Regions from separate parts of the Picosynechococcus sp. NKBG15041c genome, predicted to be linked through region 1. Evidence: predicted binding sites of a transcription regulator. Region 1 holds the regulator's gene; the other holds the start of a gene.

Region 1 (3,476 bases):
GACTCTGTTGATTTTCCAGGGCGACGATTTGCTGAGAACGTTCCTCAATTACTGTATTTTGACGATTTAATTGAGCCCGGAGAGATTCACTCTGGGTTTGGAGGCGATCGCGCTGTTCCCGGAGCGTTCTTTGCTCCGTGGTGAGGGCGGTGATATCTGCTTGGAGATCTGCGGCTTGGCTCCGAAACCGCTCTAGTTGGGTCTGGGCCTCTGCAAATCTTCCTTCAATTTCTTGGAGCTCCTGTTCTGCTTCGAGGCGATCGCTGCGAGCGGTTGCCAACTCCTGTTCAATTTGTTCCTTTTCCGCCGTCACATCCAACAATTCTTGACGCCGCTGGGCCAAAATTTCATCCAACTGAAAAACCCCTTGGCGCAAGGATTTGCTTAAGCCAAACAACAGTCCCAGGGTGCTTGCTGCGATCACGGTTCCCGTCATCACTGTCACCACTACCGCCGTCTGTTTTGGCCGCAGATTAAACAGCGTCAACCGCGCTTTGCCGACCTTGCTCCCCAGGCGATCGCCCAATGCCGCCAAAATGCCCCCCAAAATGAGCACCGAAAATATTAGTACAAAAGCACTAGTCATTTAACACCAGGCGATATCTAAACCCAAAAGTACCACCCATCTACTGTAACGTTAAGCGAACTGTTGGCTCAGGTTTACCGGATCATGGACAGTAATTTTCTTTTTGTAGATCGAAATCATGTTCTCCTCCCGGAGTTCCCCCAAAAGGCGTGTCACTGTTACCCTGGTTGAGCCAATCGCCTCGGCGATCGCCTGGTGCGACAACTTGAGGTCAATGCGAATCCCTTCATCGGTCGGCACCCCAAAATCCCGACAGAGAATCAACAAGAAACTGACCAAGCGTGAACCCATATCCCGGTGAGCCAGGGTTTCGATCATCATCTCCGTCTGCAAAATTCGCGACGATAGTCCCTTGAGCATCAACATCGCCAGCTCAGGGTGCTCATTCAAAGCCTTCTGTACCTGCTCAATGGGGGCCGACAACAATTCCACTGGCGTAAAAGCCACCGCATGGTAAAACCGGTCTGACTTTTGCCCCGTCAACAGCGATAGCACCCCAAACACACTATTTTCCCGTAGGAGTGCTACCGTAATTTCTTCCCCAGCCTCATAAACCCGTGATAGTCGCACCGCCCCCTTGAGGAGAAAGTAAACCCGCTCCGCTGGATCGCCTGGGAAGAAAATTGTTTTGCCCCGGTCGTAATTTTCCACCACAGGCGGGAAAGGGCCGCTATGAAACTGACGAAATGCCGTCGCAAGATCCGTAACTTGAGTTGCAGGTGATTCAGACACAGGATTGGCAGAAAAAGGAGGTTGGTTGAAATCGGGGTTATACATAGATTCTGTTGGGCAAGGTTTTTTCACCAAGGTGGGTACAACATCCGTGCTCAGTGTGCAGAGACCATAAGCATTCCCCTTAAACTAAATCTTATCCTGGTATAGTATTTTGTACTTTTTGCTTCAAAATAATTATGGATTTCTGGGTCAGTCTCGCGTAATTTTCTAAAATTTCCCGTGATTTGCCCTAAAGCAGCCATTTGCACAGAGGCCAGCGGCAGGCGAAGATGATAAGCGCTGTCTGCCTGGCTCGAATTTTTATACCTTTTGGGAACCCATATGCTTGATTTAACTGGAAAAAATGCCCTGGTGACGGGGATTGCAAATAATAAATCCATTGCCTGGGGCATCGCCCAACAATTGCACGCCGCTGGAGCAAATATCGGCGTTACCTACCTCCCCGATGATAAGGGCCGTTTTGAGAAAAAAGTGGGTGAATTGGTTGCCCCACTGAACCCGAGTCTTTTCCTCCCCTGCAATGTGCAGGATGATGCCCAGGTGGATCAAGTATTTGAGACAATTCAAAAAGATTGGGGCAAACTCGATATTCTCATTCACTGTCTTGCTTTTGCGAACCGAGAAGATTTGACTGGTGATTTTAGTGATACTTCTCGGGATGGTTTTAATACGGCCCTCGATATTAGTGCCTATTCCCTGACCCGTTTGGCTCGGGGCGCAAAAACAGTGATGACCGAAGGGGGGGCGATCGTGACCCTGACTTATTTAGGGGGGGTGAAAGTCATCCCCAACTACAATGTGATGGGTGTGGCTAAGTCTGCGTTGGAAATGAGTGTGCGTTATCTCGCCGCCGATCTTGGCCCCAGTAATATCCGGGTGAACGCTATTTCTGCAGGCCCAATCCGCACCTTGGCTTCTTCGGCAGTGGGCGGCATCCTCGATATGATTCACCATGTGGAGGCAACGGCTCCCCTACGACGGACGGTAACCCAAAAAGAAGTGGGTAATGCGGCGGCGTTCCTCTGCAGTGATCTTTCCAGTGGGATTACGGGCCAAGTGCTCTATGTGGATTCTGGCTACGAAATTATGGGAATGTAATGGCCTAGCTTTCGGGTCCGCGTCCTTTGGGTTCCCCCTCAGTGCTAGGGGGATTTTGTTTTTTTATTGGGTGAAATCATCATGCCTGAAGATTTTGTGCATGTTTCGGTACTGCGGGAAGAATTGGTGGCGGGGTTAGGGGTGAAACCGGGGGGGCATTATTTAGATGTGACCCTGGGCGGTGGTGGCCACACGGCACTGATTTTGCAGCAGGGTGAAGATGTGCGGGTCACTGGGGTAGACCGGGATGGTCAGGCGATCGCCGCCGCCTCAGAACGGTTAAAAGAATTTGGCGATCGCTTCCGGGCAGTGCGGTCAAATTTTGGTGAGTTTCAGCCTCAGGGAGAAAAATTTGACGGGATTATCGCTGATCTCGGGGTGAGCTCGGTGCAGTTTGACCAAGGCGATCGCGGCTTTAGTTTTCGCTTTGATGCCCCTTTAGATATGCGTATGGACCAGCAGCAGACCCTGACGGCGGCGGACATTATTAACCACGATGATGAAACAAGTCTTGCCAATCTTTTTTATGAATATGGCGAAGAGCGTTTTTCTCGCCGTATTGCCCGCAAGATTATAGAGCGCCGCCCCCTCCACACCACAAAAGAGCTCGAAGAAATCATTTTTTATTGCTATCCACCGAAAAGTCGGAAAGGCAGAATTCATCCGGCAACCCGGGTGTTTCAAGCTTTACGCATTGCCGTTAATGGTGAGCTAGATGCTTTGCAATATCTCCTCGCCCAAGCGCCCCAATGGTTAAAGTCAGAGGGGAGATTAGGAATTATCAGTTTCCATAGCCTCGAAGATCGCCTGGTCAAAAATGCCTTTCGGCAGCGAGAGATTTGGCGCGTCTTGACCAAAAAACCAATTATTGCCAGTGAAGCGGAAATCGATCAAAATCCCCGGGCTCGGTCAGCGAAGTTGCGCTTTGCAGAATTGAAAGCAAATCTCATCGAGCAGAGCAGTTCAGTTTAATAGCGACAAAAGAATCATCTGTTATTCTCCCGATGCAACCTGGGAGAAAGTCCTCCCTTTGTTCGGAATTCACCGGTTAACGTTA
Region 2 (3,476 bases), 1.3 Mb from region 1:
CTTTCTTGGTAAGACTCCGTGATAATGCAGTCTGCATGGCCACCAGAGTTGCAGTTAATCTCAGTGATGGCAGCGGCGAGGTCGGGAACCCGTTTAAAGGCGACCACCTTAGCGAGATAGGCCTGTTGCCATTCCGTTGGCGCTGCGGGAACCAAATGTTCTGGAAATTCTGCGACTAAGTCAGGGCCACCCCGCAGTTCAAACCCTTGTTCTTTCAGCACTTTGAATAAGCCAATAAGATGGGATGTTTTTTGTTCTGGGCTAACTAGTACCTTTTCGATCGCATTGACCGCATCTGGTTCGTAGTTGTGGCTATCTTGGATAACACGACTAGCCAGGTCGAATTCGCCACTAGGGGAGAGGTAAAGGTAGCAGTTACCCACCGTTGTACGGAGAACAGGGGCAGTGGCATGTTGGACTACTTGTTGGATCATTTTGGGCCGACCATAGGGAATGATCAGATTGAGATATTGATCTTGGCCCACAAGTTCTTGTATGGTACAGCCTTCTTCGGAAGAGAGCGCTTCGACGCAACCCTGGGGCAAACCTTGGTCTGCCAGGGCTGTTTGCATGATGTTGGCAAATAAATGATTCGTATGACTGGCTTCACCACAGCCGCGAATCACCAGGCTATTGGCCGTTTTGAGACTGAGACCAGCGGCGATCGCCCCCAATTCTGGTAGAGCTTCGTGGATCAAGCAAATGACCCCGAGAGGCATCCGCTGGGAATAGGTTTGGTAGCCACTGATTTGATAGGTGGCATTCTTAATGCGCTGGAGGGGATCAGGGAGTTTTGGTAGCCGCCGCAGGAAATCAATCGTTTTGTCTAAACGTTCTGGGGTCAGCTTGAGCCATTCCAAAATTAACTTTGGCACGGCCATTTCTCGGCTGGCTTCAAGATCTTTGGTGTTGGCCTCCAAGATTGCAGCGATGTTTTCTTCGATGGCATCGGCGATCGCCTCAATGCCGAGGTGACGTTCACTCCCTTTTAATAATTCCAGCTCAAGGGAAGCCCGGTGAGCCCGCCGGAGCGCCGCCACGATTGGCCCATCACCATCTCTTGGGGGAGTAGAAGCCATTTGATTACCTATGCAAACCTCAAATTGCGTCTAAACAGGGACGCCAAACCTCACCAAATCATACTGATTGCCCTGGGGGATCGCAAGAATATTTGCGGGAAAGTACCGAAAAAACAGTCCTCCGGCAGAAAACGCCACAACATTAATTTTTGTATTTTGTATCAAAATTTACAGAAATTAAAATAAAATAGATCATTGAAGAGAAAAAAATACACGCCAATCTTCTGGGGTTTGCGAATCAATTTGGAGTCAATCAATGGGTACCCAACAACAGGCCCGCGCCCTTATGATGCGCCAACATCACGCTATCAAAAATCGACAAATGTCTCTCCTAAACCGTTCTGCTAGCGCCATTGGGATGGAAGCGGATGGGGAGTATCAAGGCAGAGTTCAAGGAAAATTACCCCGTCAAGTCCTCGCTGACTATCGTCGCAGCAGCGCCACTATGAGTTGAAGATCAAAGGCTATTGTCTGTTGTCGGACGAAAAACATTCCAGGAAAATTAGAGCCGCTGGCTCCACTGGTCTTGGGAGAGAAAAGGGCGATCGCCACTGATAGGGGCCACAGGCTCTGTGAGGGTAAAATCACCAATGGTGATCCATTTTTTTAACGTTTCTGCCACCTGATCGGCGAGATACAAGCTGGTAACTGGAGCCACCTTGACCGTCTTTCCTTCGATGGTTAATTTGCCTGTTTTAAGCTGACCATAGCTGACGAGGCCAAAGGTGGGCCGTACCCGCCGGGGAATCGAAAAATCCATTACTGGGGCGACAATTTCCTTATCTTGGACGGCGCAGTGGGCGATGACTTCTTCATGGAGCACAGGCAGGGGGACCCCGACCCCCAACATCAAAGAAGGACCATATTTGGTGAAATAACAACCCCGTACCCATCGGGGATCCATCTGTTTGGCATCACCGATGAGGGCGAGGGTAGAGGCTGGCCCCAGGGGGGTGCGGTTACCGAGGCGTTTTTGTAGGGGGAAATGTTGCGTACCTTCCCAGGCCACATAACCGATGCCCCCACCGAGAAAAATTTTTGTCCCGACCCCAATCAGTTCCAGATCCGGATCGTTTAACAGGGGGGAAATGGCCCCTGCACAGGCGTAGACGGCATTGCCTAGATGGGGTTGGAGCGGCCCGAGGTAAGTATATAAAGGGCGATCGCCGCCGTTGACCCCGACGATGAAATTTTGATAGAGGTTACGCGGGTTAAACAGATAAAACTGATTGATTTGATCTTTCGTGATTGTATTGTCCCAGGTGGCCCGGGGGTAGCAGTCTGTCACATGGCCTAAGGCATGGAGGTGAACTGCTTTCCCGGCGATGAGATCGGCGATTACATGGCCACCCCCTTTCTGGGAGAGGGGGCGATCGCCCATTTCCTGGGTTTCATTTTCGAGGGGATCTTCCATCATCGTCGCCCCGAGACAGAGATCGACAGCCCCAAAGCCAGGATAGGCAGGAACCCCATTGAGCCAACATTTGCGAATTTTTATCGGCGGGTCGGTGTGGCCTAGGTTTAAAATTGCCCCCGAAGATTCCATCGGCTCGAATGTGCCCGTCGTAACCACATCCACCGTTGCTGCAATTTTTTTAATGCCCCATTCAGCCACCCTCGCCTTGACCTCAGCCACCGTCCACACCACAGCTTGGCGGGCTAAAATTTTTTCGTTGATGCTGGCGATCGTTCTCATGGAAATACGCAGGGAAACTTATTTTCCATCCTAGGGGAAAATTAAGCTTGGTTGCGCCGCCGTCGACAACGTTCAGAGCAATATTTCACCTCATCCCAACATTTTTCCCATTTTTTACGCCAGGTAAAGGGGAGACCGCAGACCATACAGGTTTTTGTGGGTAAATCGGCTTTTTTCCGTTGTCGTGCCATTTTTGCTGAAATTCTTTAATACATCCGACTAAGGACATAATCAATCAAGTCGGTGAGGGCCACTTTCGAGGGGGACGGATCGAGGCACTCCAAGCTCTGGAGGGCTAAACGACCATGCTGGGCGGCTAATTCCTTGGCACGACTAATTCCATTGCTGTTGCGCACCATCGCCAGGGCTTTTTCAGAATCGCCATTTTCTGAAAATTCCCGTTCAATCAGCTGGGTTAAAGTGGGGTGCTCTTCCATGGCAAAAAGCGCTGGGGCAGTGATGTGGCCGCCGATGAGATCGGAACCTGCGGGTTTACCCAGCACATCGGTGGAGGCGGTAAAGTCTAAAATGTCATCGACAATCTGGAAGGCAAGGCCCAAATTACGGCCGTAGTCATAGAGGCGATCGCCAATTTCCGGCGCCATTTCACTGAGCACAGCAGCGGCCTTGGCACTATTGGCAATCAGAGAGGCGGTCTTGTAATAGGACTTTTCGAGATAGATCTCTAGGGTCATCCCTGT

What was found. The regulator NtcA, encoded in region 1, controls nitrogen genes in cyanobacteria. The targets are predictions, from matches to a motif close to TTTGTANCNNNNGNTACAAA.
Region 2: the regulator NtcA is predicted to act here: its motif matches at 1,235-1,254, upstream of gifA (glutamine synthetase inactivation factor IF7A).

Annotation. Positions count from the first base shown of each region.
Region 1 is NZ_AP040363.1:1,474,426-1,477,901, forward strand. Features, by position in the region: gene ACZ45B_RS07150 (DUF3084 domain-containing protein) at 1-586, opposite strand, end outside; gene ntcA (global nitrogen regulator NtcA) at 638-1,363, opposite strand; gene fabI (enoyl-ACP reductase FabI) at 1,643-2,419, shown strand; gene rsmH (16S rRNA (cytosine(1402)-N(4))-methyltransferase RsmH) at 2,501-3,391, shown strand.
Region 2 is NZ_AP040363.1:140,041-143,516, forward strand. Features, by position in the region: gene ACZ45B_RS00650 (glutamate-5-semialdehyde dehydrogenase) at 1-1,079, opposite strand, end outside; gene gifA (glutamine synthetase inactivation factor IF7A) at 1,336-1,533, shown strand; gene ACZ45B_RS00660 (homocysteine biosynthesis protein) at 1,582-2,775, opposite strand; gene ACZ45B_RS00665 (DUF2256 domain-containing protein) at 2,817-2,966, opposite strand; gene sds (solanesyl diphosphate synthase) at 2,982-3,476, opposite strand, start outside.